DNA from 3 places in the Achromobacter sp. D10 genome. Region 2 is predicted to be linked to each of the others. Evidence: predicted binding sites of a transcription regulator. Region 2 holds the regulator's gene; each other region holds the start of a gene.

Region 1 (3,276 bases), on a different contig from region 2:
TCAAGTCGGCAAAGTAAGACACGAGGCCTCCGCTGCGGAGGCGTTCAGTCGTCGTCGCTTTCGCCCAGGATGCGGCGGATCACGTCGTGCGCAAAACCGCGACTGGCCAGAAAGCGTGCCTGCTTTGCGTAGGCCGCGCGGTCTTCCGGCTTGGCGCTGAAGCGCTTTTTCCATACTTCGAGCGCGCGATCGTATTCAGTGGCCCGCAACTGTTCGCGCAATTCCGCGACCTGGTTGTCGTCCACGCCGTGCTGGCGTAGCTCCTGCACGATACGGGCCGCCCCCTGGCGCGAGGCGCGCCGATGGACCAGGCTTTGCGCAAAGCGCTCGGTGGACAACCAGCCTTCTTTTTCCAGGGCGTCGAGCACGGCCTCGACCTCGGCCGGATCCTCGGCGTGGGCGGCAAGCTTGCGCGCCAATTCCTCGCGGGCATGTTCGCGCCGCGACAGATAGCCCACGGCCCGCATCTTCAACGAAGGCCCCTTGCGGGCTTGTCCATCGGCATCCGGACCGTCCTCGGCCGCAGCGGCGCGGCGCACGCGCCGCGCACTGCCCGCTTCCGAGCTGCGGCTCCATGAATCCGGCGCATCGCCGGATTCCGCTTCCTGCTCGCGGCGCACATCCGACGTGCGGCGCAAGCCCTGGGGCTTGGCCACGGTTTCGAATTCATCGTCCAGCTTGGCGCGTAGGCGTTCGGCTGAAGCGGGCGGCGGTTTCCAGCTCATGCGTATCCTGCTTGCTATGCATAACGGCAGGCCCGTCCTGGCGCCTGCCGCACATGTTCGGGCTGCCCCGACAAGATATGCGGGCCGGTAGCGGCGGATCTGAATCCGCCGCGCCAGGCCCGCCACCGATCCGATTACTCTTCGGCAGTATCTTCCGCGGTGGGCACGAATTCGGCCGCGCGGCTGACGATGCCCTGGTTTTCGCGGACGCGGTTTTCGATTTCGATGGCCAGGTCTTTGTGCTCTTTCAGGTATTCGCGGACATTGTCCTTGCCCTGCCCGATGCGGTTGCCGTTGTAGCTGTACCAGGCACCGGACTTGTCCACGACGTTTGCGGCCACGCCCAGGTCGATGATTTCGCCTTCGCGCGAAATACCGGCGCCGTACATGATGTCGAACTCAGCCTGCTTGAACGGCGGCGCAACCTTGTTCTTCACGACCTTGACGCGGGTTTCGTTGCCGACGACCTCGTCACCCTTCTTGATCGAACCAATGCGGCGGATATCCAGGCGCACGGAGGCGTAGAACTTGAGCGCGTTGCCGCCGGTGGTGGTTTCGGGGTTGCCGAACATCACGCCGATCTTCATGCGGATCTGGTTGATGAAGATGACCATGCAATTGGTCTTCTTGATGGTGGCGGTGAGCTTGCGCAGCGCCTGGCTCATCAGACGGGCCTGCAGGCCGGGCAGCGAGTCGCCCATTTCGCCTTCGATTTCAGCCTTGGGCACCAGCGCGGCTACCGAGTCGACGACGATCAGGTCAACCGAACCGGAGCGCACCAGAGCGTCGGTGATTTCCAGGGCTTGCTCGCCCGTGTCCGGTTGGGAGATCAGCAGGTCGGACAGGTTGACACCCAGCTTGGAAGCGTACTGCACGTCCAGCGCGTGTTCGGCGTCGACGAAGGCGCAGGTGCCGCCCAGTTTTTGCATTTCAGCGACCACTTGCAGCGTCAGCGTGGTCTTCCCCGAGGATTCCGGACCGTAGATTTCGACCACGCGGCCACGCGGCAGGCCGCCAACGCCCAGCGCGATGTCCAGGCCCAAAGAGCCCGTGGAAACCACCTGGATGTCGTGCGAAACCTCGTTGTCGCCGTAGCGCATGATCGAGCCCTTGCCGAACTGCTTTTCGATCTGCGAAAGCGCGGCGGCAAGCGCCTTGGCCTTTTCCGATGCGGCGGCCTTGGTGGTTTTGTCGTCCATGTAGAGTCCTGTCTGTAACGTATCTGGTGTCGAGGGGGATTGCGGGTCTGGCGGTGCTTTGAGCTACGGATCAGATTATGGCATCGGATTGTACTGTACAAAAATACAGTGTGCCAGTATTTTGCACGTATACCCTGAGTGGCAAGCTTGGCGCCATATGCCAGAATGCCCGACGAACCCGGCGTTTCGTCCCCTTTGCGCCGCGGGGTCTTATTTCACTGTAGCCCATGCGTATCCTGATCGCCGAAGACGACAGCATCCTGGCCGACGGCCTGTCCCGTTCGTTGCGCCATAACGGTTACGCCGTGGATGCGGTGCGCGACGGCCTGGCGGCCGATTCCGCACTGGCGGCCCAGGCCTTCGACCTGCTCATCCTGGACCTCGGCCTGCCGCAACTGGCCGGGCTGGAGGTGCTGCGCCGCCTGCGCGCGCGCAATTCCGCCCTGCCCGTGCTCATTCTGACCGCCGCCGACAGCATCGAACAGCGCGTCAAGGGCCTGGACCTCGGCGCCGACGACTACATGGCCAAGCCCTTTGCGCTATCCGAGCTCGAGGCCCGCGTGCGGGCCCTGACCCGGCGCGGCGCGGGCGGCGGCGCCACCATGATCAAGCACGGCCGCCTGTTGTTCGACCAGACGGGCCGCGTGGCCATGGTCGACGACCAGACCCTGGACCTGTCGGCGCGCGAAGTCAGCCTGCTCGAAATCCTCCTGACCCGCAGCGGCCGCATGGTCAGCAAGACCCAGCTCGTCGACCACCTGTGCGAATGGGGCGAGGAAGTCAGCACCAACGCCATCGAGGTCTACGTCCACCGCCTGCGCAAGAAGCTGGAGCCCAGCGGCGTGAAGATCGTGACCGTGCGCGGCCTGGGCTACTGTCTTGAGCGGGACCAGGGTGCGGCGTACCTCGCAAGCTGAAGCGGCGCCGCCGGAAGCGCTGAACCAGGAAGCACTGGATGTGATGCGGGCCGGGGCCAAGGGCCCGAGCTTCGCACCGCCGCAACGTTCCCTGCTGGGCGAAATCCTGGACTGGATGCTGGCGCCGCTATTCCTGTTGTGGCCCATGAGCGTCGCCATTACCTATGTGGTGGCGCAGAACATTGCCAACGTGCCTTATGACCGGGCGCTGGCCAACAATCTCCACGTGCTGACCCTGCAGGTCCACGCGCAGGACGGCCGGGCGGTGCTGAAGATGACCGACACCGCGCGCGAGGTGCTGCACGCCGACGAGACCGACAGCGTGTTCTGGCTGGCGCTGGGCAGCCGGGGCGAATACCTGGGCGGCGACCGCGCCCTGCCCCTGCCTTCCACCGTGGGCCAGCCCCGCCCCGGCGAAGTGCAGTACGAAGACGC
Region 2 (3,276 bases):
GCGACTTGCTGATGTCGGGTTACCTGAACATGCCCGAACAGACCGCGGCCGTCCTGAAAGATGGCTGGTTCCACACCGGAGACCTCGGCTACCTCGACGAACGCGGCTTCCTGTTCATCAAGGGCCGCTCCAAAGACATCATCATCAGCGGCGGCTTCAATGTGTATCCCTCTGACGTCGAGAACGCCTATGCGCAACACCCAGGCGTTGCAGAAAGCGTGGTGTTCGGCGTCGCCGACGACTACTGGGGGGAGCGGGTCGAAATGGCAGTCGTACCGGTTCGGCCCGGCTCGATCAGCGTTGAGGCGCTGATCGACTACGGCAAACAGCAACTGGGATCCGTACGGACGCCCAAAATCATCCACATCGTGCAGTCTTTTCCAAAAAACACGCTGGGCAAAATCGACAAGCGACGAATTATTGACGACTTGCGCGACGCGAACCGGCAGGAGGAACATCGATCATGACATTCAAGACCTGGATTGCCGCCACGACCTGCGTGTTGGCCTCTGCGCTGTGCGGCTCCGCCGCGGCGTTTCCGGACCAGCCTATACGCTTCGTGGTCGGGTTTCCGCCGGGAGGCTCCACCGATATCGTCGCGCGGGTGCTGGCCGAAGGGCTGTCGCGCGAATTGGGACAAAGCGTGGTCGTCGAAAACAAGGCGGGAGCGGGCGGCACGATCGGCGCCTCGTCGGTCGCGCACGCCAAACCCGACGGCTACACGATTTTCCTGGGTACCGTAGCCACCAACGTGATCAATCCGCTGCTGCGCAAGGAGCTGAATTTCGATCCCATCAAGGATTTCACCATGATCGGTGAGGTTGGCTTCTACACCAATCTGGTGCTGGTCAAAGCCGATTCGAAGTACCAAGACCTGCGCACGCTGGTCGCCGATGCAAAGCTGCGGCCACTCTCCTACGCCAGCCCCGGAGCCGGTACATCGCCCCATATGACCGGGGAATACTTCAAGATCCTGACGGACGCGAAGATGCAGCACATTCCTTTCTCAGGCAGCGGCCCGGCATTGACCGCCCTCATGGGTGGGCACGTCGACCTCGGATTCGACAACCTGCCCGCGGCCCTGAGCCTGGTGCAGTCGGGCAAAGTGCGGGCGCTGGCCATCACCAGCACGACGCGCATCAAGGAACTACCCCAAGTGCCCACCGCCGAGGAATTGGGCGTGAAGAACATGAGCGTGGACGCCTGGGTCAGCGTCATGGGCCCGGCCGGCATTCCGGCCGACCGACTGTCGGTGTTGAGTTCCGCCTTGCTGAAGGTGCTGGCCAAACCCGACATCGTCCGCAAGCTGGAAGACAAGGCCATCACGATCAAAGCCACCCGGCCGGAGGAACTGCAGGGGTATATCGAATCCGAGACCGGGAAATGGCGCGGCGTCATCGAGGCGGCCGGCATCAAGCCGGAATAACCACACGCCGTAGCGGCCGCCCCGCGCGGCGGGGTGCGGAAAGGCAACTTTCCCGCGGCCGCGCGCGAACGACAAGCAGGCCGCGCGCAATGCAACGCGTCGGTCCAGCCGGCCGGCCTGCCGGAGTTTGAAACGGCCGGGCCGGGCTTGCTTTTTTGCGCTGCGTCCCCCAGAATGGCGCTGTATATATGTACAGTCCGCTAGCACCGGATCATCGCCATGGCCAGCAAACTTACCGATCGCCAACAACAAATCCTGGATCTCATCAGGCAGACGGTCGCGCGCACCGGCTTTCCGCCAACCCGCGCCGAGATCGCCCTGGCCCTGGGTTTCCGTTCTCCCAATGCGGCCGAAGATCACCTCAAGGCATTGGCCCGCAAGGGCGCCATTGAACTGACGGCCGGCGCCTCCCGCGGCATCCGCCTGAAGGACAACTCCCCTGCCCCCACACAAAGCTCGCTGCCCATGCCCGGGCTGGCTCAGCTGCTGCTGCCGCTGGTCGGCCGCGTGGCTGCAGGCAGCCCCATTCTCGCTGCCGAACACGTCGAACGCGAGGTCGGCGTCGACCCCAATCTGTTCGCCCAGGCGCCCGACTACCTGCTCAAGGTGCGCGGCATGAGCATGCGCGATGCCGGCATCCTGGAAGGCGACCTGCTCGCCGTGAAGAAAGCCTCGGAAGCCCGCAACGGCCAGATTGTGGTGGCCCGCCTGGGTGACGACGTCACGGTCAAGCGGCTGCAACGGCAGAACGGCCATATCGAACTCTTGCCGGAAAACCCCGACTTCGAGCCCATCGTCGTGGAAGCTGGCCAGGATTTCGCGCTAGAAGGCATCGCCGTGGGTCTTATTCGCACGCACGCGCTCCACTAAAAACGCGCGCGCATTTCCGCGGCCAACAATACGCGCCGCAAAAAAAAACCGCCAAAGCAATTGGCGGGTTTTTTGTTCGAGACCTGAACCGGAGAAACGCCCGCCCTTAAGGGCGGGCGTCCTGGGGCGTGTCAGTGCTTGAGCACCGGGTCGGTCGAGCCGGGTTCAGCGGGCTTGGCCACCAGGGGTTCCTTGACCGCTTCTTCCTCGGCCAGCGGCTCCGGCAGGCGCTCCAGGGCCAGTTCCAACACCTTATCGATCCAGCGTACCGGCACGATCTCAAGGTGATTCTTGACGTTGTCCGGGATCTCCGCCAAATCCTTGACGTTTTCTTCCGGAATCAAGACCGTCTTGATACCGCCACGATGGGCCGCGAGCAGCTTTTCCTTCAGGCCACCGATAGGCAGGACTTCGCCACGCAGCGTGATCTCGCCGGTCATGGCGACATCGGCGCGCACCGGGATGCGTGACAACGCCGACACCATGGCCGTGGTGATCGCGATACCCGCGGACGGACCGTCCTTGGGCGTCGCGCCTTCCGGCACGTGCACGTGCATGTCGTGCTTCTCGAAGACGCTGTCGGCAAAGCCCAGGCGGCGGGCGCGGGAACGCACCACCGTACGAGCGGCCTCGACCGACTCCTTCATCACGTCGCCCAGCGAACCGGTGCGTTGGATAACGCCCTTGCCCGGCATGTCCGCCACTTCGATCGTCAACAGATCGCCGCCGACTTCCGTCCAGGCCAGACCGGTCACTTGACCGATCTGGTTTTCCTTTTCGGCCATGCCGAAGGCATAACGGCGCACGCCCAGATAATCGCTCAGGTTGTCGCCCGTCACGTTGACCGGCTTGACCTCGACGGCCTTGCCTTCAGCCTTGGCGCGATCGTTCTGGGTCAGCAATTGCTTGATGACCTTGCGGCAGATCTTGCCCACTTCGCGCTCGAGCGCACGCACACCGGCTTCGCGGGTGTAGTAGCG
Region 3 (3,276 bases), on a different contig from region 2:
CATTTCCTGCACCTGCCCGGTGGCGTCCGATGCCGCCGACACCCGGGCCATCATCGCCGAGACCGCGGTGACCGACATTACCGAGCGCGGTGCCACGCGCATGGACGACCAGACTTCCGAGGCCTCGATGGAGCGCCGCAAGAAGGAAGGCTATTTCTGATCGCAGGAAGTGCCGGCGTTTGCCGGCGATGAGGGACGCACATGAATGCACTAAACGATTCTTTTCTTTCCGGCGCCGACACGGGCGTGCTGCGCCTGATCACGGCGGGTTCGGTGGACGACGGCAAGTCGACGCTGATCGGCCGCCTGCTGTACGACAGCAAGGGCGTGTTCGCTGACCAACTGGACGCGATCTCGCGCGCCAAGCACAAGCGGGTGGCCGGCGACGGCATCGATTTCTCGCTGCTGACCGATGGCTTGGAGGCAGAGCGGGAGCAGGGCATCACCATCGACGTGGCCTACCGCTATTTCTCCACGCCGGCGCGCAAGTTCATCATCGCCGATGCCCCGGGGCATGAGCAGTACACGCGCAACATGGTGACGGGAGCGTCGACGGCGGACGTGGCCGTCATCCTGATCGACGCCACTCGCGCCGCCGACGGCGTGCTGCTGCCGCAAACGAAGCGGCACAGCACCATTGCGCGCCTGCTGGGCATCCGCCACATCGTGGTGGCCGTCAACAAGATGGACCTGGTGGACTGGGATCGCGCGGTGTTCGAGCGCATCCGCGATGCGTACGGCGACCTGGCGCGCAAATTGGGCATCGAGCATTTCGATGCGCTGCCGCTGTCGGCGCTGAACGGCGACAACGTGGTGACGCTGTCGCCCCAGACGCCATGGTACGAGGGACAGCCGTTGCTGGCCTTGCTGGAATCGCTGGACCTGGCCAGTGACGGCCGCGCCTTGCCGTTGCGCTTTCCGGTGCAGTGGGTGGCGCGCCACGATGGCAACCGCAAGGACGATTTTCGCGGCTACGCCGGCCGTGTGGCGAGCGGCGTGCTGCGTCCCGGTGACGAGATCGCCGTGCAGCCCTCCGGCGTGACGGCTGTGGTGCGGGAAGTGCGCGCCTTCGATCGAGCGCTGGATGAAGCGGTGGCGGGCGACTCGATTACCTTGGTGCTGGACCGCGACGTGGACGTGTCGCGCGGCGACGTGATCGTGCACGTGTCTGCGCCCGCGCAGGTCACGCGCGAGTTCGAGGCAGAGTTGTGCTGGCTCGATGCGCAGGCCCTGAATCCGGCTCGCAAGTATTTGCTGAAGTCGGGCACGCGCCTGACCTCGGCGAAGATACGCGCGGTGCTGTCGCAACGTGATATCCACGAATTGCAGGAAGTGGAGAACACCGAAGGCACGCTGCGCATGAACGACATCGGACGCGTGACGCTGACCACGCGCGAGTCGCTGGCGGTCGATCGCTATGCGGATGTGCCCGCGACGGGCGCATTCATCCTCATCGACGAAGCTACCCACCAGACGGCGGCCGCCGGCATGTTGCGCTAGCGGTAGAGGCCGGAAAACAACGGATTTTTGGTGCGGCAGAGTCTGTTGTTTTTCCGCTAAATCCAATGTTGGCGCGGCTTTCCAGGCGATCTCGCCTGGTGAAATCGATTTGTCCGGACGGCGTCAGCGTCTTGCGGTAAAGTGGGGCTGTCTTACGAAAAGGCTTTTGGTGCTTGTCAAAACTACTGTGTTTTTGTACAGTAGTTTTCATGGCACGCACCGATCATTCTTTTCCCGCCGGTTCTGGGTCCCCGGCTGCCGCCCCCGCCGCCTTGCGCGGTCGGGGTGCGGTTACTAATGTTCGGCATCGCTTTCAGCGCGATGACCGCGTGCAGGTCGACGACGGCTGGTCTTCGTCGGGTCTGCCCGCCGATTATGTGGATCCGGCCTACGTAGATCCCGACTGCGCAGACGCTGGTTGCACACACGCTGCTTGCGCAGATTCAGTCCCCAATACAGATTCAGTCCCCAATATTTTTCCCGAACCTGCCATCGGCGGTTCCGGTGCGCGGGTCATTCCCGTCCTGCCCGACGTCCGCGTCTCGCCCGTGGCCCCCAAGACCACGGTCACCGCCGAAGAAGCGCGCAAGATGCTGTCGCGCAACGATTCGCCCGACATTCCCTTCGACGTCGCGGTCAATCCGTACCGTGGCTGCGAGCATGGTTGCGTCTATTGCTACGCCCGGCCCACCCATTCCTACCTGGGGCTCTCGCCCGGGCTGGACTTCGAAACCCGCCTGGTGGCAAAGGCCAACGCGGTTCAGGCCTTGCGCGCCGAACTCAGCCGGCCTGGTTACAAGCCATCTCCCATCAACATCGGTTCCGCCACGGACGCCTATCAGCCCATCGAACGCGAATGGCGCCTGACCCGCGGCCTGCTGGAACTAATGCTGGAAACGCGCCATCCGCTCACCATCGTTACCAAGAACGCGCTGGTCGCCCGTGACCTGGACCTGCTGGCCGCGCTGGCCGAGCAGAAGCTGGTGGTCGTCTACATGAGCATCACCACGTTGGACGCCGGCATGGCCCGCACGCTGGAACCGCGCGCCGCCGCGCCGTGGCGCCGTCTGGAAGCCGTGCGCAGCCTGACGGACGCCGGCGTGCCGGTGGGCGTGCTGGTGGCGCCCATCATCCCGTTCATCAACGACGAATCCATGGAACACATCCTCCAGGAGTCCAAGGCGGCTGGGGCGCATTACGCCAGCTACACCGTCTTGCGCCTGCCCTGGGAGGTCAAGACCCTTTTCGAGGACTGGCTCAATGCCCATTTCCCGGACCGGGCCCAGCGCGTGCTGCATCGCATCGAAGACCTGCGCAATGGCCGCCGCAACGATCCAAATTTCGGGTCACGCATGCGAGGCACCGGCGTCTGGGCCGATCTGCTGCGTCAGCGCTTCACCATCGCCACGCGCAAACTGGGTCTGAATCGCCACCGTCTGGCGCTGGACTGCGACCGTTTCCTGCCCCCCGCCGCGGTTGCGGCGAAGGCTGCCGATTTTCTATCCCCGGCTGGCGTGCAAGCGTCTTCAGGGGTCCCTTTTCCTGCCGTATCGCCCGCAGCTGGCGGCGCGCAAGGGCGCGCCGCGCGCCGCTTGCAAGCCATGGCCGCAGGCCAGTTGTCATTGTTCGATTGACCGCCGGCTGCTGCCGCGGATGCATGCCGGGCGCTTCGCCCTGGCGCTGGACCGTCTTTCCAAGGAGTTCCCATGAACACCGCTGATATTTCCGTCTTGTCGGATGAGCTCGTCGTCACGCTGAACCCGCTGCGCCGCGGCA

Evidence for each region. The regulator LexA, encoded in region 2, represses DNA repair genes until DNA is damaged. The targets are predictions, from matches to a motif close to ACTGTATNNNNATACAGT.
Region 1: recA (recombinase RecA) is a predicted target of LexA. The motif match lies at 2,017-2,034, and genes of this name have one in related genera.
Region 3: VCS63_RS10920 (PA0069 family radical SAM protein) is a predicted target of LexA. The motif match lies at 1,685-1,702, and genes of this name have one in related genera.

Annotation. Positions count from the first base shown of each region.
Region 1 covers NZ_JAYJLE010000003.1:270,322-273,597, reverse strand. The annotation lists gene VCS63_RS11510 (LysR family transcriptional regulator) at 1-17, shown strand, start outside; gene recX (recombination regulator RecX) at 45-725, opposite strand; gene recA (recombinase RecA) at 860-1,924, opposite strand; gene VCS63_RS11495 (response regulator transcription factor) at 2,152-2,841, shown strand; gene VCS63_RS11490 (sensor histidine kinase) at 2,957-3,276, shown strand, end outside.
Region 2 covers NZ_JAYJLE010000005.1:167,479-170,754, forward strand. The annotation lists gene VCS63_RS16710 (class I adenylate-forming enzyme family protein) at 1-467, shown strand, start outside; gene VCS63_RS16715 (Bug family tripartite tricarboxylate transporter substrate binding protein) at 464-1,426, shown strand; gene lexA (transcriptional repressor LexA) at 1,646-2,296, shown strand; gene lon (endopeptidase La) at 2,428-3,276, opposite strand, start outside.
Region 3 covers NZ_JAYJLE010000003.1:154,372-157,647, forward strand. The annotation lists gene cysD (sulfate adenylyltransferase subunit CysD) at 1-160, shown strand, start outside; gene VCS63_RS10915 (sulfate adenylyltransferase subunit 1) at 202-1,500, shown strand; gene VCS63_RS10920 (PA0069 family radical SAM protein) at 1,710-3,134, shown strand; gene VCS63_RS10925 (hypothetical protein) at 3,207-3,276, shown strand, end outside.